4 regions of the Mesorhizobium sp. AR10 genome follow, and region 2 is predicted to be linked to each of the others. Evidence: predicted binding sites of a transcription regulator. Region 2 holds the regulator's gene; each other region holds the start of a gene.
The links. Region 2 encodes LexA, which represses DNA repair genes until DNA is damaged. Its sites were predicted from a motif close to TGTTCNNNNTGTGTTCNG; they were not measured.

Region 1: the regulator LexA is predicted to act here: its motif matches at 1,425-1,442, upstream of recA (recombinase RecA).
Region 3: the regulator LexA is predicted to act here: its motif matches at 1,711-1,728, upstream of LHFGNBLO_RS14470 (DNA-processing protein DprA).
Region 4: the regulator LexA is predicted to act here: its motif matches at 4,272-4,289, upstream of LHFGNBLO_RS31175 (2'-5' RNA ligase family protein).

The regions. Positions count from the first base shown of each region.
Region 1 is NZ_CP080524.1:4,403,179-4,408,934, reverse strand. Features, by position in the region: gene LHFGNBLO_RS24940 (pseudouridine-5'-phosphate glycosidase) at 1-269, opposite strand, end outside; gene LHFGNBLO_RS24935 (carbohydrate kinase family protein) at 340-1,284, opposite strand; gene recA (recombinase RecA) at 1,566-2,666, shown strand; gene alaS (alanine--tRNA ligase) at 2,938-5,604, shown strand; gene LHFGNBLO_RS24920 (FAD-dependent monooxygenase) at 5,680-5,756, opposite strand, start outside.
Region 2 is NZ_CP080524.1:4,194,082-4,199,837, forward strand. Features, by position in the region: gene LHFGNBLO_RS23840 (AMP-binding protein) at 1-673, shown strand, start outside; gene kynU (kynureninase) at 684-1,931, opposite strand; gene lexA (transcriptional repressor LexA) at 2,404-3,141, shown strand; partial or broken gene LHFGNBLO_RS23855 (ComEC/Rec2 family competence protein) at 3,135-5,598, opposite strand; gene gltX (glutamate--tRNA ligase) at 5,700-5,756, shown strand, end outside.
Region 3 is NZ_CP080524.1:2,270,347-2,276,102, forward strand. Features, by position in the region: gene LHFGNBLO_RS14460 (DUF882 domain-containing protein) at 1-1,219, shown strand, start outside; tRNA gene LHFGNBLO_RS14465 (tRNA-Gln) at 1,375-1,448, shown strand; gene LHFGNBLO_RS14470 (DNA-processing protein DprA) at 1,854-2,762, shown strand; gene LHFGNBLO_RS14475 (hypothetical protein) at 2,755-3,069, shown strand; gene LHFGNBLO_RS14480 (hypothetical protein) at 3,104-3,436, shown strand; gene LHFGNBLO_RS14485 (hypothetical protein) at 3,452-3,961, shown strand; gene LHFGNBLO_RS14490 (hypothetical protein) at 5,055-5,255, opposite strand; gene LHFGNBLO_RS14495 (alpha/beta fold hydrolase) at 5,657-5,756, opposite strand, start outside.
Region 4 is NZ_CP080524.1:5,636,586-5,642,341, forward strand. Features, by position in the region: gene LHFGNBLO_RS31145 (aminopeptidase) at 1-1,072, shown strand, start outside; gene LHFGNBLO_RS31150 (DUF488 domain-containing protein) at 1,096-1,458, shown strand; gene LHFGNBLO_RS31155 (ArsC family reductase) at 1,676-2,011, opposite strand; gene LHFGNBLO_RS31160 (ArsR/SmtB family transcription factor) at 2,187-2,543, shown strand; gene LHFGNBLO_RS31165 (SRPBCC family protein) at 2,540-3,019, shown strand; gene LHFGNBLO_RS31170 (nuclear transport factor 2 family protein) at 3,116-3,469, opposite strand; gene LHFGNBLO_RS31175 (2'-5' RNA ligase family protein) at 3,596-4,231, opposite strand; gene LHFGNBLO_RS31180 (aldehyde dehydrogenase family protein) at 4,384-5,756, opposite strand, start outside.

The sequences.
Region 1 (5,756 bases), 210 kb from region 2:
ATGGCGTCACCCGTCATCGCCAGCGATTCGCGCTCGCCGTCGGAAAGGCCGATCTTGATGCGGCCGGCAACTACGGCGATCGTCGCCGGCACAGCTCCGCCATCGGCGATGATCTTTTCGACATTGGCTGCCATCGCGCCATTGTCGGGATAGGGCATGCCATGGGTGATGATGGTGCTTTCCAGCGCCACCACCGGCAGTCCGGCGGCCAGGGCCTGCGCCACTGGCGGGTGGATGTCGATGAAGGGGCGGGCGGTTTCCGGCGTCATCATGGTCTCCGATCCGGAGCGCCGCGCGTCCACCTGGACTGCGCACTCCAGCAAATGGGATTCGCCGACCTCATGCCATTTCCTGCGCATCCGGCACAAGGGCCAGTGCTTCGGCGAATGTGGCCGCAGTGAAGGCCGGCACCGCATCCGCGCTTTCGATGGCAAGCGTCGCCGCGGCCACGCCTTCCCGCAGAGCTTTGCGCAATGGCAGGCCGCGCAGCAGGGCCGCGAGCGTTGCCCCCGCCAACGCATCGCCGGCGCCGGTGACGTCGGCGACCTTTCTTGGGACAGGCGGCAGGATCGAGAAGGCGCCGGCATTGTCGAAGCCGAGCACCTCGCCACCACCTGCCGTCACCACACCGTTTTTGAGGCCGGTGCACCTCAGCCCGTCGACGATATCTGGTTCCGCGGCATTTGCATTGACGCCGGCCAGCACAATGGCCTCGCGTCGGTTCATGAACACCAGCGCCAGCGCGCCGAGCACCGGTATGAGCCGCACCACCTTGGCCGGCGAGATGGCAATCGCGAACACCGGCTTGCCGGAAGCCAGCGACACCAGCCGTTCGAGTGCCGAAGACGGCAGGTTGGCGTCGCACAGGATAGCATCGACTGAGCCGATGACTTCACGCACCTTGGAGCGGCGGATCTGCTTGGGAAACGCCAGGTCATAGAGCGCCATGTCGGCAAAGCCGACGATCAGTTCGCCGTCGCGGTCGATCAGCGCGGTGTAGCTAGGCGTCGTACGGTCGAGGAACACCGCCGACAGGTCGGTAATGCCGGCCTCGGCTATGGCGCGCGAAACCGTCTCGGCGGCCGCATCGCCGCCGCGCATGGAAAGCAGCGAGGCCGAGACGCCGCGCCGCACGGTGCTGCGCAGCGCGTTGAAGACGCCGCCGCCGACATCCTCGCGCATCGTGCCGGGGTTGGACGCAGCCGGCACGTACGGGCCCGAAACCTGGCCGCGTCGGTCGATATGGGCGCCGCCTACCGCCAGTATGTCAGGGGATTTCACCATGCGGGCGATATGACCTTTGTTAATCGTGCCGCACAAGCGCTAGGCTCTGCGGCGGAGCCTCGCAGGCAAGGCAGCGATTCGGCAGATCGAATCAACCGACCCGTCTGGCCCAATGTGGGATGCGTTGCTGAACGAAATCGTGAAACAAAAAAAGAACAAATCCGGATAATGATTGTTTTTCAGATATTTGCTACCCCTTGCCAAACGAGAACAAAAAAGGTACAAACTAGCAGGGATTACGGATTGTCCGGCCTTCATTGACGACCAAGGGGTGATGTATCATGGCTCAGAATTCTTTGCGGCTTGTAGAGGACAAAGCGGTGGACAAATCAAAGGCTCTGGATGCGGCGCTGTCGCAAATCGAGCGTGCCTTCGGCAAGGGCTCGATCATGCGGCTCGGTGCAAACGAGCAGGTCGTCGAGATCGAAACTGTGCCCACCGGCTCGCTTGGCCTCGATATCGCGCTTGGCGTCGGTGGCCTGCCGCGCGGCCGCATTGTCGAGATCTACGGGCCGGAAAGCTCGGGCAAGACGACGCTGGCGCTGCACACGGTGGCGGAAGCCCAGAAGAAGGGCGGCATCTGCGCCTTCGTCGACGCCGAGCACGCGCTTGATCCGGTCTATGCCCGCAAGCTGGGTGTCGATCTCGAAAACCTTTTGATCTCGCAGCCCGACACCGGCGAGCAGGCATTGGAAATCTGCGACACGCTGGTGCGTTCCGGCGCCATCGACGTGCTGGTGGTCGATTCGGTGGCGGCGTTGACGCCGCGCGCCGAGATCGAGGGTGAGATGGGTGACTCGCTGCCCGGCCTGCAGGCGCGGCTGATGAGCCAGGCGCTGCGCAAGCTGACCGCCTCGATCTCGCGCTCCAACACCATGGTCATCTTCATCAACCAGATCCGCATGAAGATCGGCGTCATGTTCGGTTCGCCCGAAACCACGACCGGCGGCAACGCGCTGAAATTCTATGCCTCGGTTCGACTCGACATCCGCCGCATCGGTTCGGTCAAGGATCGCGACGAGGTCGTCGGCAACCAGACCCGCGTCAAGGTGGTCAAGAACAAGCTGGCGCCGCCCTTCAAGGTGGTGGAATTCGACATCATGTATGGCGAGGGCGTGTCGAAGACCGGCGAGCTGGTCGACCTCGGCGTCAAGGCCGGCGTGGTCGAGAAGTCCGGCGCCTGGTTCTCCTATAATTCGCAGCGTCTCGGCCAGGGCCGCGAGAATGCGAAACTGTTCCTGCGCGACAATCCCGACACGGCCCGCGAGATCGAACTGGCGCTGCGGCAGAATGCCGGGCTGATCGCCGAAAAATTCCTCGAAAATGGCGGCCCCGAGCGCGGCGAGGACGACGGCTTCGAGGAAGAATCCGGCGCCATGTAAGGCAGCGGCCAGAGTTCGGCCATAAATCTTGCCTATAAGCTGATGCTTAAGTAATCGAGTTCTTGGTATCGCGTTCCAAACCGCCGGCCTTCGCGCCGGCGGTTTTCGTTTTTGGGCAGCGTGTAGCGGGCCTGATAGCTCCTTGGTTGGCCCAATTCCGTGTTTCTGGACAGGGTGAAGCGTGCCCGCTAAAAGGCCAAGTCGATCTTCTAAGAAAGCAGAGACCAGTATCCGCCGGCGTGCCGGCGGTTTTCGCGAAAAGGCAGCATTCATGAGTGGCGTGAACGAGATCCGGTCGACTTTTCTCGACTACTTCCGCAAGGAGGGCCACGAGGTCGTCGCGTCGAGCCCACTGGTGCCGCGCAACGACCCGACGCTGATGTTCACCAATGCCGGCATGGTGCAGTTCAAGAACGTCTTCACCGGCCTGGAGAAGCGATCCTATTCGCGCGCCACGACCGCTCAGAAGAGCGTGCGCGCCGGCGGAAAGCACAACGATCTCGACAATGTCGGCTACACCGCACGCCACCTGACCTTCTTCGAGATGCTCGGCAACTTCTCCTTCGGCGACTATTTCAAGGAGCGCGCCATCGAGCTGGCCTGGAACCTGATCATCAAGGAGTTCGGGCTGAACAAGGACAAGCTCCTTGTCACCGTCTATCACACCGATGACGAGGCGGCTGGTTTTTGGAAGAAGATCGCCGGCTTTTCCGACGATCGCATCATCCGCATCCCGACCTCTGACAATTTCTGGGCGATGGGCGACACCGGACCGTGCGGACCATGCTCGGAGATCTTCATCGATCGCGGCGAGCACATCTGGGGCGGTCCTCCCGGCAGCCCCGAGGAGGACGGCGACCGTTTCCTCGAATTCTGGAACCTGGTGTTCATGCAGTATGAACAGGTCACCAAGGACGAGCGGATCGATCTGCCGCGGCCGTCGATCGACACCGGCATGGGCCTGGAGCGCATGGCGTCCATCCTGCAAGGGGTGGAAAGTGTCTTCGAAACCGATCTGTTCCGTCATCTGATCGACGCAGCGTCATCTGCTCTCGGGCAGGGTCCTGACACGGAAACGGTCGCGTCCTACCGCGTCATCGCCGATCATCTGCGTTCGTCCTCGTTCCTGGTGGCTGACGGCGTGCTGCCCTCCAATGAGGGCCGCGGCTACGTGCTGCGCCGTATCATGCGCCGCGCCATGCGCCATGCGCAGTTGCTAGGAGCGAGCGAGCCGCTGATGTGGAAGCTGGTGCCGGCGCTGGTGCGCGAGATGGGCCAGGCCTATCCGGAACTGCAGCGCGGCGAGCAGTTGATCACAGAGACGCTGAAGCTTGAGGAGACCAGGTTTCGCAAGACGCTGGTGCGCGGCCTCGGACTGCTTTCGGAGGCGACGGAAACGCTGCGTGCCGGCGACATGCTGGATGGCGAGACGGCGTTCAAGCTCTACGACACCTACGGCTTCCCGCTCGACCTGACGCAGGACGCCTTGCGCCAGCGCAACATCTCGGTCGATCTTGCCGGCTTCACCAATGCCATGGAGCAGCAGAAGGCCGAGGCGCGCAAGCATTGGACCGGGTCCGGGGACGCTGCCACCGAGACGGTGTGGTTCTCCGTGCGCGAAAAGACCGGTGCCACCGAATTTCTCGGTTACGAGACCGAGCAGGCGGAAGGCCTCATCCAGGCGCTGGTCAGGGACGGCAAGACCGTCGACAGCGCCGGCAAGGGCGACGCCGTTGCCGTGGTCGTCAACCAGACGCCGTTCTATGGCGAGTCCGGCGGCCAGATGGGTGACACCGGCGTCATTTCAGGCGAAGGCTTCTCGATCGAGATCTCCGATACGCAGAAGAAGGCCGACGGGCTGTTCGTTCACCTGGGCAAGGTGGCGAGCGGCACGGTCAAGACGGGCGCTGCTGTCGAGCTGAAGGTCGACCATGCGCGCCGCACCAGGCTGCGTGCCAACCATTCCGCGACGCATCTTATCCATGAGGCCCTGCGCGAGGTGCTGGGCAGCCATGTCGCGCAGAAAGGCTCGCTGGTCGCGCCCGAGCGGCTGCGCTTCGACATCTCGCACAACAAGCCGATTTCTCCCGAAGACCTCGAAGAGGTCGAGCGCATGGCCAACGAGATCGTCGTGCAGAACAGCCCGGTAAGAACGCGGCTGATGTCGGTCGACGACGCCATCGCCGAGGGCGCGATGGCGCTGTTTGGCGAGAAATACGGTGATGAAGTGCGCGTCGTGTCGATGGGCACCGGCTTGCATGGCGCCAAGGCCAACCGGCCCTATTCGGTCGAGCTCTGCGGCGGCACGCATGTCAGGGCGACCGGCGATATCGGTCTGGTGCGTGTCGTGTCGGACAGTGCTGTCGCCGCCGGCGTGCGTCGCATCGAGGCGCTGACCGGCGAGGCCGCGCGCAAGCATCTTGATGAGCAGGATCGCCGGCTGAAGACGGTCGCCGCCACGTTGAAGATTTCGCCGGCCGACGTGCCGGCGCGCGTCGAAGCTCTGCTCGACGAGCGCAAGAAGCTCGAAAAAGAGCTGACCGAGGCGCGCAAGAAACTGGCGCTTGGCGGCGGCGCGGCAGCCGGCGCGCCTGCCGAAAACGAGACCGTCGCCGGTGTCGGCTTCCTCGGCAAGGCTGTGTCGGGCGTCTCGCCGAAGGATTTGAAGCCGCTGGCCGATGCCGGCAAGACGTCGCTCGGCTCCGGCGTCGTGGTCTTCGTCGGTGCTGGCGAGGACAACAAGGCGAGCGTCGTGGTCGCCGTCACCGATGATCTCGTCGGCCGCTTCAGTGCCGTCGATCTGGTGCGCGTGGCCTCCGCCGCATTGGGCGGTCAGGGCGGCGGCGGTCGCCCCGATATGGCCCAAGCCGGCGGTCCCGATGCCTCCAAGGCCGGCGAAGCGATTGCAGCGGTAAGGGCGGCGCTCGAGGCAGCCTGAGGTCTGGGAGGACTGGGCGCCACTCCTGGGATGGCGTGGCGCCACTTACCAAGAAACTAATCTCGATACCCAACGCTATCCCGCGGCAGGTGGGCCGAACCAGGCGGTCAGCGCCTCAGCGGCCTCCTGTCGGGTTGAGCTCCCAACCCAGG
Region 2 (5,756 bases):
GGCCGGCGAGACGTTGCCGGCGCCTGTCTTCGAGGAGTGGACGCGAAAGACCGGCAAGCCGATCCTCGACGGTATCGGCGCCACCGAAATGCTGCACATCTTCATCTCCAACCGCCTTAGTGACATGAAGCCTGCCTCGACCGGAAAAGCCGTTGGCGGCTACGAAGCGCGCATCGTCGATGACAAGATGCGCGAGGTCCACCGCGGCACGACAGGCAGGCTCGCCGTGCGCGGTCCGACCGGCTGCCGCTACATGGCCGATGACCGCCAGAAGGACTATGTCCGCGACGGCTGGAACCTCACCGGCGACACTTTCGTGCAGGACGAAGACGGCTTTTTCCACTTCGCCGCGCGCTCCGACGACATGATCGTCAGCGCCGGCTACAACATTGCCGGGCCGGAGGTCGAAGCGGCGTTGCTCTCGCATGCCGACGTCGCCGAATGCGCGGTGATCGGCGCCGAGGACGTCGAACGTGGCCAGATCGTCGAAGCCCATGTCGTACTCGTGCAAGGCGTCGTGGCGAACCAGGAAACCGTCAAACGCCTGCAGGACCACGTCAAGGCGACGATCGCACCCTACAAATACCCGCGATCGGTGAAGTTCACCGACGCCTTGCCGAAGACGCAAACCGGCAAGATTCAGCGCTTCCGGCTGCGCGCGTCGAAAACCTAACCCTACGATCTCAGGTGACGGCCGCCTTGACGGCGAAGCGCGCATCCTTCCAGGCGCCGGTGCGCAAGATGTCTTCGAGCACTTCGACAGCCCGCCACACATCGGTGTAGCCGACATAGAGCGGGGTGAAGCCGAAACGCATGGTCGACGGCGCACGGAAATCGCCGATCACGCCACGTTCGATCAGCGCCCGCATGATTTGGTAGCCGTGCTCGTGCATGAACGAGATCTGGCTGCCGCGCATGGCGCCGTCGCGGGTGCTTTCCAGCGTGAGACCAAAGGCGCCGCACTTTGTCTCGACGAGTTCGATGAACAGGTCGGCCAGCGCAATGCTCTTGCTTCGCACTGCCGCCAGGTCGACATCGTTCCAGATGTCGAGCGCTCCCTTGAGCGTGCGCATCGACAGGACGGGCTGGGTGCCGCACAGAAACCGGCGGATGCCGATGCCGGCCGCGTAGCCTTGCTCGAAGGCGAAGGGCCGTGCATGGCCCCACCAGCCGCTGAGCGGCTGGGTGATATCGGCAAGATGGCGCTCCGCCGCGTAGATGAAGGCAGGAGCACCCGGGCCGCCGTTGAGGTATTTGTAGGTACAGCCGACGGCGAAATCGGCATTCGCCTTGTCCAGTTCGACCGGCATGGCACCTGCAGTATGGCAGAGATCCCAGACGATCAGCGCGCCGGCCTCATGGGCTCTGCGCGTCAGCGCCATCATGTCGCGCAATTCGCCCGACTTGTAGTTGACGTGGTTGACCAGCACCACGGCGACGCGTTCGTCGATCAGCTTCTCGATATCAGGCGCGTCGACGCCGGCGAGGCGCAGCACAGTGCCTTCTCGGGTCGAGACCACACCTTCGGCCATGTAAAGGTCGGTCGGAAAGCTGTCGCCCTCGGCGACGATGATTGACCGCCCCGGCCGCATTGCCATGGCGGCGTGCAGTACCTTGTAGATGTTGATCGACGTCGTGTCGCAGACCACTGTCAGCCCAGCCGCGGCGCCGATCAGGCGCCCGAGTTGGTCGCCGAGCTCAAGCGGCATGTCGAACCAGCCGGCCGTGTTCCAGGCGCGGATGAGATCGTGCGCCCATTCTTCGGTCGCAGCCTTGCGCAATTCATCGAAAGCGGCATGCGAAGCAGCCCCCAGCGAGTTGCCGTCGAGATAGACCACCCCTTGCGGCAGGACAAAGCGGTCGCGCATGGCGCGCAGGGGATCTGCGGCATCCATCGCCTCGATCGCCGCGAGATCGGGAATTCCCACCATGTTCAGTCTTCCTTGGTTGGTCGAAAACGGTTTCCGGTGTGCCAGAGAGCCAACCTTTAGAAAAGCCCGCGACAGACGCGAATTTCCAGATCGCGTACGGCTCTCCCCTCGAATGCGCCAACACCGACATGGTTAACCAATCGTTGGCGTTTTGGCTTCGTTTCGTTCACGGGAGATCAGACGAGAGTTTGATCAAGGTGTGACGGATATTGGCTTCTTTTGCCGGCTGGCCGACTGTACCAATCCACGCCTGCAAATAGCATGTATCGCGTAAACATAAACGAATTCAATGAGATCAGGCCCATTGCAATGAGAGGCGGTGGGGGATGGAGGCGTTGTTCGAGCGCCCGATGGTTTCCGCTACCCTAACTTATTCATTAAACTTTAAACGGTTGCGGAACACAACTGGAACAGATAGTGTTTGTTCTGGGTTTGTTTTTCTGATTCTGGTTTCAATCTCCTGGGGGCCGCCATGCTGACGCGCAAGCAACATGAACTTCTGATGTTCATCCATGAGCGGCTGAAGGAAAGCGGCATTCCGCCCTCGTTCGACGAGATGAAGGAAGCGCTCGACTTAGCCTCCAAGTCGGGAATCCATCGGCTGATCACGGCGCTGGAAGAACGCGGCTTCATTCGTCGGCTACCCAATCGCGCGCGCGCCCTGGAAGTGCTGCGCCTACCGGACTCGATTGCGCCCGGTCTCAACGCAGCGCGCAAATTCTCGCCAAGCGTCATTCAGGGCAGTCTTGGGCAGGGCGGCCTGGGGCGGCAAATCAAGCCGGCGCCGTCGCGCATGCCTTCGGCCGGCAATGACGACGATGTGGTTGCCGCAGTGTCCATCCCGGTGATGGGACGGATTGCAGCCGGCGTGCCGATCGACGCCATCCAGCACCAAACGCATTCGATCTCGGTGCCGCCGGACATGATCATGGGCGGCGAGCACTATGCGCTGGAGGTGAAGGGCGATTCGATGATCGAGGCCGGCATTTTCGATGGCGACACGGTCATTATCCGCAACGCCGACACGGCAAGCCCCGGCGAGATCATCGTGGCGCTGGTCGACGATGAGGAAGCGACATTGAAGCGGTTCCGCCGCAAGGGCGCCTCGATTGCCCTTGAGGCCGCCAACCCGGCCTATGAAACCCGCATTTTTGGTCCGGACCGGGTCAAGGTGCAAGGCAAGCTCGTCGGGCTGATCCGGCGCTATTGAGCCGGCTGGACGACTGATCTCTCGGGCTTTTGGTAGGGCGGCAGGCCTCTCGCCTCGCGCGAGAACTTTCGTTGGACGTGCCAGGGCCGATATGGCTTCTCGACGGCGAAAGTCGATCTCTGCCGGGCCGATTGCCGATTGCGGGTCGAAGAAGACGGCGGCGCTGCCCGAACGGGCAAGCTGCCGCTTGTTGACGATGAGGACCAGCGGATTGCGGCAAGGGTCGTAGGCGGTAGCGTCATTGATGATGATCAGGGTCGCGAAAGAACAGGCTTTCCATGCGTCCTTGCGGTCTTCGACATACGCAACGATCGCACCGGATGGATGCCGGGCGAGGCATAGTCCGGCCTTGCAATAGAATGGCGACCCCAGCGGCAAGCCGGCCGGGTCGGCGATGTCGAACTGCGCGTCTCCTCTTTCGAACGTCTCCGGCTCGACAATGGTTGCCGACGTCAGCGCATGTTTCCAGTTGTCGGTGGTGAATTCGTTCGAACGAACCCGGTTGACGGCAAGTTCACCGCCGCCGATCGGCAGCGCCACCAGATGGGCGTCCTCCGAAATCAGCACGTCGGGCGTACGTGTCTCGGAAATCGTCAGCAGTCCGGCGATGGCGAAGGGAAGTGCCGCAAGCCTAAGCCATGTCGTCGCCATGGTGGCGATGATCAGGGCGATCGTCGTCAGCAGCACCGATTGCAGCGAAATCAGTCCGACCGCATCGACCGGCGACCGCGCGGAGATCCACCCCGATATTGCGATCATCGCGGTCAGCCCCTTGCCCATCACATAGAGGAAAGGCCCATCGGCGCCGAACGGCATCGCCAGGGCACTGAGAACGGCGAACGGCATGACGACGAGCGAAACGATCGGCATGATGGCCAGGTTGGCGAACAGGCTGAGCGGCGACACACGCTGAAAATGCCAGATGGCGAAAAGCGCGGTGGCGCTTGCGGCGATGATGGAGGTCATTGCCAGACCGCCCATCCCCTGCACGAATTTTCGTGTGACAAAGCCGAGCGGCGAGCGTCGCGGTGGCGGCGCGGTGGCCTTGCCAGCGCGATAGTCTGACCAGCCGGCATAGGCGCCGACGAGGGCTGCGGTCGCGGCGAACGACATCTGGAAGCTCGGGCCGACCACCTCGTGCGGCGACACCAGGATAACGGCGATGGCCGAGATCGCCAGATTGCGCATGGTGAGCGCGGCACGGTCGAACAGCACGGCGACAAGCATGACCGCCAGCATGATGAAGCTGCGCTCGGCTGCGACGACGATGCCGGAAAAGACGAGATAGGCTGCGATGGAGACAAGCGCCGTCGCCGCTGCGTATTTCTTGACCGACCGGCGCGAGGAAAAATCCGGAAACAGAGCGAAGGCGCCGCGCAGCAGCGCCATGATGGTGCCGGCGACCAACGCCATGTGCAGGCCGGAGATGGAGATGATGTGGTAGATGCCGGTGCGCCGCATCGCCTCGTTGATCTCTTCCGGGATGCCGGCACGCACGCCAACGATGAGTGCCGCGGCAATCTCGCCTTCGGCACCGCCGACTTGAACCCGGATGTGGTCTGCGATACTCTCCCGCGCATTTTCGATCGCGGAAGAGACGCGCGCCGAAAACGGCGGCGCGCCTTCGGAGGGGACGATTTTCGGATTGCCGAGGAAAAAGCCGCTGGCACCGATGCCGGCGAAATAGCTGTCGAAGGAGAAATCGTAGCTGTCCGGCCGCACCGGGCCGGTCGGTGACAACAGCCGGACATAGCCGGTCACTACGGAACCGGCGGTCATCTCAGGGGGTATTTTTCGTGCCGAAAGCCTGACACGTTCCGGTGCATAGCGCAGCTTCGGCCGGGCGGTCGAAATCACGTCGATGGTCAGTCTGATGCGGCCATTGGCCATCTGATCGAGGCTGACGACACGGCCGGTCAGCCGCGTCTGGATTTCCGAACCAAGCATCTGCGTTCCGGCGCGCCAGGTTTCGACCTTGGCGGCGAGCACGCCGAGCCCGCACAGCATCACCACGATGAAGCACAGATGCGTTTTGGGCCACGACCGCGAGACAACGGCACAAAATGCCATCAGAACCACGACGGCGATGGGCTGCGCAAAGCCCGGCTCGTTCGTCAGCGAGAAATAGAAGATCACACCGGCCGCCAGAAAAACCGGCACCAGCAGGAAGGCGACGCCGCGGTCGAGTTCCGTGCCAGCGGCCTCGATGATGCTTTGGCGAAAGCTGGGCAATGAAAGGCGGCGGAGCCCTCTGCGGAAGCGGAAAACCGTTCCGGAGCTCGGCGCCGGCTTGGGACCATCCGGCGGCAACGGTTGGATACCGGGGCGCGGTGCGGGCAACAAAACCGGCATTTGCTCGGCATGCGGGATTTCGGCAAACAACGAGCGTTCGCTGACGCTTGCACCCGCGCCCTCGTCCGCGCCGCCATCGTCCACGCCCCGGCCACGTCCAGCCATCGGGTCTGCCCCTTGCGCCCTTGACCTCCTATGCTACATGAACGCGCAGCGCGCGAAAGTCCGCGCAACCGCACCCGCTTCCTACGTCTCCCGAGAGTTCCATGTCCGACAAGGTCGTCACTCGTTTTGCCCCCTCGCCCACCGGCTTCCTGCATATT
Region 3 (5,756 bases), 1.9 Mb from region 2:
CGCCTCCTACAAGGCGCGCAAGGGCGCTGGGTCTCCGGCCATCCAACTGGCCAGCGCCGGCGGCAGCACCAAGAAATCCGGCGGGTTCCTCTCTGCTTTCTTTGGCGGGGGTGACGACGAGGTCGATGACAGCGCCGATGTCGCGTCGGCAGCACCCGCGCCCAAGCCGAGGGCCGCGAAGCCGGCGCCGACCGCCAAGACCAAGAGCAGCAATCTTCCGGGCATCGCCATCGTGGCGCCGCAGGATGCGCAGCGGGCCAACGTTCCGCAGCTTGCCGACGACGACAACGCTGCCGATTCGGAGCCGCAACAGGAGACGCCGGCGACGATCATCGCGGCGCTGCCGGCGCGCAGCATTCCGCTGCCTGATTTCGCACCGCGTCCGAAGACCGATGTCGGCGCCCAGCAACCTGAAAATGTTCCGTTCGGCATGGCGGATGCCACCGCCACCACCGAGCAGACGGTGGCGACGGCGCATGCGCCGGTCAACGTTCCGTTCGGCATGGCTGGTCCGGCCGCCGTTACCGATGCGGCCAGCGTTGCCGATCCGGCGCAGGTCGCGATCAACAACATTCCATTGCCGACATCGCGTCCCGACCGTTCGCTGCCGGCTGATCTGGCGCCGCAGGATAAGGACGTGCTCTTGGCGCTGGCCGATACGGCCTCGCACAGCCGGACCGCTACGGATGCCTTCTCGGTACTGCCGTCGCAGCGTCCGGACGAAGTGTCGCAGCGTCCGGACGAGGTCAAGGCCGTTCTCGAACAGGCTGAGGCCGGCGCGACCGACGGTTATCAGGTCGCCTCGCTGTCCGCGCCGCGCTCGGCGTTCAATGACCCGTCGGGTGTCGATGCCGCATCGCCGCGCGAGGCCATCGCCGCCCGCCCGGCCGGGTCCGATCCGGTTGCAGCGATCGGCGCAGGCGTGAAGACCACGCGCAAGGAATCCAGAGCCACAGCCCGCGACTTGAAGCCGGGGCCGAAGCCGATGGTGATCGCCGCCGCGCCGCAGGCCGCCCGTTGGGCGCTCCACAGCGGCGAATATGTTGCCACCGTGTCTGACTCCACGACGGCACCGCGCTTTGCCTATAATTTCGTCCGTATGGCGCCGAGTGAGGTCTACACTGCCGGCTTCCACGCGGACGACCAGATGGCCGATGCCAACCGGTTCACCGGCAACGCCGTCAAGTTCCTTTCGGTCGCGCGGTTCCAGACCAAGTAACGGCCTGGCGAGACAAATGCAAAAAAGCCGCGCGGGCAACCGCGCGGCCTTTTTTGTAACGCATCAAATCATTGCCCATGCTATCGAGCAGCTCTACTTTTGGCTTAGCACTGGCTTCCAGCGTGCCGGGATGCTAACCCACCAATCGCCATTGCTCCCGCTTCGTCTAATGGTAGGACAGCGCCCTTTGAAGGCGTGAATCGTGGTTCGAGCCCATGAGCGGGAACCAGCAATTTCAGTAACTTAGCTTCCGGATGAGGCACATCGTCAAATATCGATCTAATAAACGCCAGCGTATTTCGGCGAATGACTCGCCGCCGCTTCCACGGCCGCCGAGCGGTAGCAGTACACAGGCCCCCTGCTGAAAATTCAGCTGGCCTGGACGGCCGACAGATGGAGGTGAGGCGATAGCGGCGTGTCGAGCTCGTGAAGACCGGCCTTGGCGGCCTGCTCCAGCAACTGCACAAGCGTTATCTATGGCCTCTTGAAGTCGGAACATATAGTGAACATAGTTGCCGCGACAATCGCCCCTATGACCTCGCGGCGTGCCGCGACCATATGGGGATCATTCCTTTAACGCCCTTGAGCTAGGCTGAAAACTAGATCAGGGTGCATGACACGAGAGAGAACCGACATGTATCTAGCGCGCAAAGAGGACTTCGGGCCCGCAGCATCGCCGATCTCGCCTCGCCGCGAATTGGGCGCTTACGAGGCGATGTGGCTCGAGCAGGGCGCCACGTTCAAGACCATCGCTGACAAGTTTGCCAAGGATCCGACGGCAATGCCTTCGGATTTCGTTCGTCCGGCCCAAACGGAAGAGTGCGCCCGCAAAGTCCTTTCCGAGGCCAGCGCCAAAGGCGTTTCTCGCTTTGGCGTTCGCATCCACCATGCAGGCGACTACCCGGCGAAGTTGCGTGACGCGAAATACCCCATCGAACTTCTCTACTTTCAAGGCATCTGGGAGCTCACCGAGACACGATGCATCGCCATCGTTGGCGCTCGAGAGGCCTCCGAAGAAGGAAAGCAGCGCGCCAAGCAGTTGGCGTTTGCCCTGACGGCACGCAAGCGGGAGGATGGACGGGACAACTTCACAATTGTCTCTGGCCTCGCTGCTGGCATTGATCGGACGGCGCATGATGCGGCCATCGAAAATGGCGGCCGCACGATCGCTGTCATCGGGACACCCCTTGGCACCTATTACCCGAAGGAAAATCGCGACCTCCAGGACCGGATTGCGAGAGAGTTCCTTCTGATCTCGCAGATCCCCTTCTTGCGATATGGCGCTCAAAACGTGCCACAAAACAGGCTTTTCTTCCCGGAGCGCAACATCACCATGAGCGCCCTGACTGAGGCGACGATCATTGTTGAGGCGAGCGACACGTCCGGCACTTTGACGCAAGCCCGTGCGGCTCTGCACCAGAAGCGTAAGCTTTTTATCCTGGATTCGTGCTTCCAAAAAGGCCTCAAATGGCCGAGCAACTATGAGGCGCAAGGTGCCATTCGAGTGCGCTCGATGGACGATCTCTGGGGCAACCTTGACTAAGGTTTTCTATCGCGAAATCGATGACAGTAACCGCGGCGATCACACCAGGCTGACCGCCAACGATATGTGCATGTTCCTGTACGAATTTACCGCCTTTGAACACACCAATGGTCTCGGCTTCAAGTTCAGCGATACCAACCAGCTTATCCACAACCTTAAGAAAAAGCCCTCCGAGCGACTGACTAAGGGCGGATGGAAATACAAAGCCGAAGCCATTGGAAAATGCGCCAGCGCGATGCGAATGGCTAAACAGCGGAACTTTGGTGCCAATCCCGTCGTCGAAGGCGCCTGGTCATGCGGACTATGACGATCGTCTAACCCAGATCGCCAGGCTGTTAAGGGTGCCGCCGCCAGATGTCCGTGAGCTTGTGCATCATAGTAATTCGCATGCGGCCGCGCACGAGTCGAACAACAGGCCAACCGTCGAAGACCTGCTCGCTATTTATGAAATCGACGAAGCCCTGGCCAACAGCAAGCCAGTCAGCTCAATCGCGATTTTCGACGACGTACTCACCGCTGGCACGCATTATCGGGCCATGCAAATCAAGCTCGCTGCGCGCTTCCCTGGTGTGCCGATCTTCGGGATGTTTATCGCTCGCAGGGCAATCCCGCCGCCTAGTGATGGCTGGGTCAAGCAGATGCAGGAGCTTTTCGGTAAAGTCGACGGCGAATAGGTAAGGAAACTGCCCGTGGAGACCACGCAGACCCCGCCCGAGACCGAAAAAGCGTACGACCTGCGAATCCGCGCCGCTGAGCGTGCACACGATGCAAGGCGAGCGACGCTCGAGAATACGAACTCCCAGGTCCTGTCGTTCTCGAACGGAGCGATGCGAGCGCCGGCGCTTGTTGCCGCTGGCGGTGTGGCCGCGGCTCTCGGCTTCTACAGTGCGAACTACACTCGTCTGGCAATCCATCCGGAGAACTTGGTCGCCTTCAACTCGATTCTGTATTGGCTTTTCTCAAGCCTGCTGCTCACGGTGATCGCCCCAGGGTTGGCCTATTTCAGCCAAATCTTCTTTGCTGAATCGATCGCCGCCGAAGAGTTTGCATGGGATGCGCCCTTCATCCGCGACACGCTTAAATCGAAGCGTTGGGCCCTTGCTGGAGGGATTGTGAGATGGACCGCAATCGCTACTGTGCTCGGCTCGATCATATGCCTTGCGATCGGCGGAATATCCTTTCTGTCGCTGGCTAGGTGAACGGTGACAGTCGGGTCTAAGTCCCCACAGGCCCTCCACCGAATACCCTATCAATGACGCTTCGATCGCGTGCGCCGTGCACATAAGTGGACATCAGCAACTGCTTCGACTTCCACCGACCTTTGTGAGCCGTTGTTGCAACGTCCACGCCGTGCTTCACGATCATCTCGGTCGCGAAGCTGTGGCGGCCTGGTTGGTGTGTGCCTAGGTAGGGGATGCCGGCCCGCTCGCATACCGCGCGAAGCTCCTTGTAAACTCCCCAGCGGTGGCGGAAGCCGAAGACCCGAGAGTTCGGATACCCGGAAGCCGGTCTGCGGACGCTATTCGAAACGGGACAGACGCTTCAGGATCCGCGGGGCGCGCTGATGCTGCGCGTTTCGCTTCTCGATGCGCTTCAGACGTCGGCGGCTCCGAATATCTTCGCCAACGTCGCCAAAGATGGAGAAGACCGACACTGTCAAGTCGGCGCAAAAAGCTCGCGTGGCGACCCCTTGCCCCGTCATTCGCACAGCTTTGTGTCTGGACCCAGTGGCCGCCAAGAGCGCCACACAGGGCCGAAGGTGACGGCCATCTATATGAACGGCTGCTTCGCGCCTCATGTCGGTCATCAAAGTTGGCTGCGCCACTGCCTAAAAGCGGACGTTTGTGACGACCGCACTGGAGGTCGCGGTAGCACATCTCCAGACCTTCGCGAACACCACAACCAATGTCGTTTATCGGCCGTTCCAGCCCTTCGCTTTAATCCGTGCGAGGATACGCAGTCGGCCGTAGCACGACCCACTCAGCTCCCACTCCGGTAAGCTCCGCCCGCGCGGAGCACCCACTCCGCTCGCGGATGCGGTACTCGCAGCCGCGGTAAGGTACCGTCAGGCTTGCGGAACATCTGTTCAAGTGTGCTAACCGCAACGGCTACGCGGCCTCCGCGGGCACTGTTCCCTGCATGTCCGTCCAGGGAACAATCCCGCCGGAGATCGGCGCACCAAACCCGCATTCCTGCCGCTCGTTCTTAGGCGCGCTATTTGTTGGCGCCACCAAACGCCCTAAGCTTTTCGCAGAATGGAGCGTATGGCTTGCTCATCGCCGCATCGTTACATTACTGCATCATGCTGTCCTGGTCGCTCTTGGACATGCCCTTCCACACTTTCATCATTTCAGGATCGGGCTTCATGGTTTTCATGGTTGTGTCCGTAAAGAAGGGCGCCATCATCGCCGGCTCATCAAGGGCGCCGGCAAGTGCTGCGCCTGCGAGTACAGTTGCCGCCACGGCGCTCAAGCAAACAGTTTTGATTTTCATGGAAATTACCTCCGTTTCAGTTCCCAACCGTCGGATGGCGGCCGGGGTATAAATAATTGTCGAAGAGTCCGCTTCGGCGACGCCGGTATGCCTTGCGAGGGCTGATGTCCCGGCGGGTTCACGCCGACCGAAGGATGTATGTCCATGACGGGGATCGACTTGCCCGGCTCTTCCGGACTGGGGAAGCGAACAGATCGGTGAAGTCGAGACGGGCGTAGCCATGAGGGAAGACGAAGTTGGGTCCGGAATAATGATTCGACGTGGTGGTCGTCTTCTCGGCTTGGGTTCTCGAAATACTCACGGACCTACCGTGCAGTTTTTTGGTGGTACCGTTTCAAGCCGGTGGGATGCGCAGGAAGATCGTTTCCTGCTCTTCAATCGGTCTCTTGCAGGGTGTCGGCTTAGCTCTTTATAAAGGCAAGCAGATCCGGATTTATAGTGTCGGCGTTGGTCGACAGCATGCCGTGCGGATAGCCCGGATAAATTTTGATAGTGCCGTTT
Region 4 (5,756 bases), 1.4 Mb from region 2:
CCTGGTGACGCCGATCTTCAACGACGACGAGATGACTCTGGCGCGCTACCGCTTCGGCGCCGATGCCGGCTTCGACCGCGCCGCCGGCTGGCTCTACGAGGGCATGGCCAAGGCCTTCGCCAACAATGCGGCGCGGCTTGCCGTGCGCGGCGAGGACCCGTCGCTGCTGTCGGCGCAGAGCCCGGCCAAAGTGGCGCGCGCCAACAAAGCGAATTCGATCGCTTATCAGCCGGCGCTGGAAAAGATCACCGGCTTCGACATCAACTGGAACATCGTCGCCTATCCCGACCTGGCCTGGGCCAAGCAAGTGTTCCCAGGCGACACCGATGACGTCGCCGTCGCGAAACTCGCCGACGCCATCTTTGCCGCCTCGCGGGTGGATGTGGAAGACCCGATCGGCAACTGGACGGCGCACAATGCGGCACTCCGCAACCGCACCGAATGGCTGAACGGCCATAATTTCCACGCGCTGCATTTCACCGGCCCGGGCACTGATCTCACCGTCGGGCTGGCCGACGGCCATGAGTGGATGGGTGGCGCCTCGACCGCCAAGAACGGCGTCACCTGCAATCCGAACATTCCGACCGAAGAGGTCTTCACCACTCCGCATGCAAGGCGCGTCGAGGGCCATGTCTCCTCGACCAAGCCGCTGTCCTATCAAGGCACGCTGATCGACGAGATCTCGGTGCGTTTCGAAGAAGGCAGGATCGTCGGGGCCAAGGCTTCGAAGGGCGAGGATGTGCTGAAGAAAGTGCTCGACACCGATGAGGGCTCGCGCCGTCTCGGCGAAGTGGCGCTGGTGCCGCATTCCTCGCCAATCTCGGCGAGCGGCCTGCTGTTCTTCAACACGCTGTTCGACGAGAACGCTGCCTGCCACATCGCGCTGGGCCAATGCTATTCGAAGTGCTTCGTCGACGGCGGCTCGCTCCGCCAGGACGAGATCGCGGCACGCGGCGGCAACAAGAGTTTCATCCATATCGACTGGATGATCGGCTCGGACAAGATCGACATCGACGGCGTCTGCAAGGACGGCAGCCGCGTGCCGGTGATGCGCAAGGGCGAGTGGGCCTGACGGTCCGCACGCCGGAGGTTGGCATGGCCTTCGACATCGCCGTCAAGCGCGTCTACGAGCCACCCTCCCCGGATGACGGGCAGCGGGTTCTGGTCGACCGCGTGTGGCCGCGCGGGGTCAGCAAAGAGAATGCCGCGCTGGCCCTATGGCTGAAGGACATCGCGCCGAGCAATGAATTGCGCCAATGGTTCGGGCATGAGCCTGAGCGCTGGCCCGAATTCCAGAAGCGGTATCGCACTGAGCTTGACGGGAATGGCGAGGTGGTTGGGCAGTTGCGGGCACTGCTTGGCAAAGGCCGGGTGACGCTGCTCTACGGCGCCCATGACGAGGCGCACAACAATGCGGTGGCGCTGGCGGGGTATCTACTTCGTCATCCTCGGGCTTGACCCGAGGATCCTATGTGTTCGCTCAGGTGGTATGGTTGAAGTGGGAAGGAGGCCGAGAGGATCCTGGTCGCCCTTTCGGGGCAGGCCGTGGCATGGCTCGGTCCCTTCCCACCAGTGAACCATCAACCTGAGCGAACACACAGGATCCTATGGTCTGCGCCGCGTCGCTTCGCTCCTTGCTCCGCCATAGGATGACGAAGTGAGGGTGTGCAGCGCTCTACTTCACCGCCTGCGCATAAACATCAGGCTTGAAGCCGACGAGGATGCGATCTCCGACCTCCAGCACCGGCCGCTTGATCATCGTCGGTTTGGCCAGCATCAGCGCCTTGGCCCTCTTCTCATCGAGGCCCAACTTGTCTTTGTCCGCCAATTCGCGGAACGTCGTGCTCGCCTTGTTGAGCAGGATCTCCCAGCCGACCTTGCCGACCCAGCCATCCAGCCGCTTGGCGTCCAACCCTTCCGCCCGGTAGTCGTGAAAGCGGTAGGGCACATCATGGCCTTCCAGCCAGACGCGCGCCTTCTTGATCGTGTCGCAGGTGGTGATGCCGTACATCGTGGTCAAAGGCGTGCTTCCTTGGCTGACAGTCGAATCCGCTTTGCAGCCTAAAACCGCCCTTTCCGCTTTGCCAGCACCCTTGGCCGACATCTTCGGTTTTCGGGCTTGCCAATACTAAGGAATTTTCCTAAGTATTATCCAACCACTCTTTGACAATGGTTCGGGACCACCCATGACGAGCCTCCACACAGCAAATCCGAGCCCTCCGCCGATCGACGGCATCTTTCGCGCGCTGTCCGACCCGACGCGGCGGCGCGTGGTGGAGCGGCTGAACCGCAGCCCCGCTTCGGTCAGCGAGCTTGCAGAGCCCTTCGAGATGGCCCTGCCCTCCTTCATCGAACATCTGCGGGTTCTCGAGGGCTGCGGCCTGGTGCGTTCGGAAAAGGCCGGCCGCGTCAGAACCTACCGGCTGGCGCCCGAGCCGTTGAAGCTTGCCGAAAACTGGCTGGCCGAACAGCGCGCATTGTGGGAGCGCCGCCTCGACCAGTTCGACGCCTATGTGATGACCCTCAAGGAGAAAGACGTATGAGCTATCCCTTCAAGCCGGACCCCAGATTGGACCTCGTGCTGGAGCGCGTCGTCGATGCGCCGCGCGAATTGTTGTGGAGAGCCTGGACGACGCCGGAACATGTCAAGCAATGGTTCACGCCGAAGCCATGGATCATCACCGACTGCGAGATCGACCTTCGGCCCGGCGGCCTGTTCCGGACGCGCATGCAATCGCCCGACGGCAGGGAGGTCAACGACCGCCATTGCTGCTATCTCGAGATCGTGCCGAATGAGCGGCTGGTGTGGACGGATGCGCTGCTGCCGGGCTATCGGCCGTCAGGGGAGCCCTTCATCACAGCGGTCATTTCCCTCCAGCCGGACGGCAAGGGCACGCGCTACACCGCCACCGCCATCCACCGCGATGAGGCCACCCGCAAGAACCATGAAGAGATGGGTTTCTTCGACGGCTGGGGCACGGTGGCCGACCAACTCGCAGAGTATGTGAAGACGATTTGAGCTTCTCACATGGCGGCCAGGGCATCGTCCCGGCCGCCATTTTTCAACCCTGCAGCGAAGCGAGCAGGTTTCCGGAAGCTGGTGGTCTTTCGGGCCTCAATAGTAGAAGCGCTCTTCGGCAATCTTGCCGTTCTTGACCGTGTACAGACCAACCTCATCCATGGTGGCACGCTCGCCGGTAGCCTTGGGCGTTATGTCAAACTTGAAGCGCACCGCGAACTGGTCGCCGTTGACATAGGGCCCCTCGACCGAGCCGCCGTGGACTTCGTTGTTCTCTTGCCACCACTGGCCCTTCTTCTGGAGTGCTTCCTTGCCACGGGTGATGGCCATCGGCCCCTCCATGGCTTCGTAGCTGGCGATATCATCGGCGTTGTACTTTTCAGCAGCACCTTGGTGATCGCCGTGCCTGAGCAGCTCGGTGAAATCCTTGGCAATTTCCGTGATGGTCATGTGTTCCTCCTGTTGAGACGCATTGCAAGTAGGGGACAGCGCGCTGGCCTGCCATCGTCAATCCCGAGGTAGCTGACAAGCCATGTCAGGATGATGAATATCGTGCGGACCATGTGACGACGATTCTCACATGCCGGCCAGGGAATCGTCCTGGCCGGTCAATTGCCAACGTCCAGGTTTTTTGTAGATGCCCTTCCGGATGAGACTGTGGATCAGCACAAAATCCCGCACCATCCAACTGACTGGATCAATCGGTCGCTCACGGATTTTAGGAACACCCACTTCGTCACGAAGCAGCGTGATATGTGGTTCAATGGATCTTGTGAGAAAGGGTTTCAACGGGCTGTCGGAAATCACTGCCGTGAGGTTGCGCCAGAATTCTTGCAGCGCCGGATTGCCGTCGCTGCTTCGCAAGACCAACGCGCCACCGCCAAAAGCCGACAAGCGATCGAACGAAACCTCGAAAGGTTTCGCAACGATCATCGAGCCTATTCGGCAGGCGACTTCGACCAACTCTTTCGGAAACCCATCGTGGTCGCCAAGACCGACGAGCGAGATATGGATGTGGTCTTCCGGAACAAACCAGCCTTGCAGCCCTAGCTCCCTATCCAAGGCGACGGCCTTCCGCGCGAGGGGGCCGGCGATCGCGCTCTCGGCAAGGATGGCGAAAAATATCCGGTCGTCGAAATGTCGCTCGAACTCCTCCCAGTGAAAAAAGATCTGGCCGTTCTTCGCGGTTCCGAATGCAGGTTGCCCACTCATAACTGGTCTCGTCCGGCAAATTGTACCCGATCGAGACTTGTAGAACAAATAGTGAACAAATCAAGCGAAAACAAAGCGGACGCTGATGCTTTCCGCACCAGCGCCCGCGATTTCAACGGTTGAGGAAGACCTGCCGAGCAGGGATCCGAACCCTACGCCCCGTAGCCGATGATGCCCTTGACCTCGAGGAAATCGTGGATCGCCCAGTCGGCATATTCGCGGCCGTTGCCGGACTGTTTGTAGCCGCCGAAGGGCGCGAACGTGTCCCACTCGGGGTAGTTGATCGAGACCTGCCCGGCGCGCAGCTGTCCTGCAACTTTGCGGGCGTGGTCGATATCCCCGGATTGCACATAGGCGGCGAGGCCATAGACGGTGTCGTTGGCGATCTTCACCGCGTCGTCGTCATCGCTATAGGAAATGACCGACAGCACCGGGCCAAAAATCTCTTCCTTTTCGATGGTCATGCCGGGCGTGACATGGCCGAAGACGGTCGGCCTGACATAGTAGCCGCGGTTGAGGTGCTCTGGCCGGCCGGGGCCGCCGGTGACCAGCGTGGCGCCCTCGGCGATGCCGGCTTCGATCAGCCGCTGGATCTTGTCGTACTGGATGTTGGAGACCACCGGGCCGAGCTTGGTTTCTTCCGAGCGCGGATCACCAACATTGTGCGCTTCGGCCGCCTTCTTGGCGATGGCGAGCGCCTCGTCGTGGCGGGCGGCCGGCACCAGCATGCGCGTCGGCGCGTCGCAGGACTGGCCGCTGTTGCCGAAGCAACCCTCGACACCCTTGCGCACCGCCGTTTCGAAATCGGCGTCCGGCAGCACGATGTTGGCCGACTTGCCGCCGAGTTCCTGTGCCACGCGCTTGACCGTCTCGGCCGCCGTCTTGGCGACGATGATGCCGGCGCGGGTCGAGCCGGTGAACGAGACCATGTCGACATCGGGGTGGCCGGCCATGACCTGGCCGACATCGGGGCCGGTGCCATTGATCATGTTGTAGACGCCATGCGGCGTGCCGGCGGCCTGCATCACCTCTGAAAAGACGATGCCGCTGATCGGCGCGATCTCGGAGGGCTTGAGCACGACCGTGCAGCCGGCGGCGATCGCCGGCGCCACCTTGCAGACGATCTGGTTGAGCGGCCAGTTCCACGGTGTGATCAGCGCGCAGACGCCGATCGGCTCCTTGACCACCATGGTGCCGCCGCGCTTCTCTTGGAATTCATAGTCCTCCAGCGCATGAATAGTGGCTTCCATATGCGCCCTGCCCGCCCAGGCCTGCGCCTCGCGCGCCCAGGTGATCGGCGCGCCCATTTCCTGGCTGACGGCCTGCGCAATGTCCTCATAGCGCTCGTTGTAGACTTCGAGGATGCGCTTCAGGAGCTTCAGGCGCTCGGCCTTGCTGGTTTGTGAGAAGGACGGAAAGGCCGCCTTGGCCGCCGCCACGGCCTTGTCGACATCGGCCTTCGAGCCGACGGAAATCTTGGTGTACGCCTCTTCGGTGGAGGGGTCGATCACATCCAGCGTTGCCG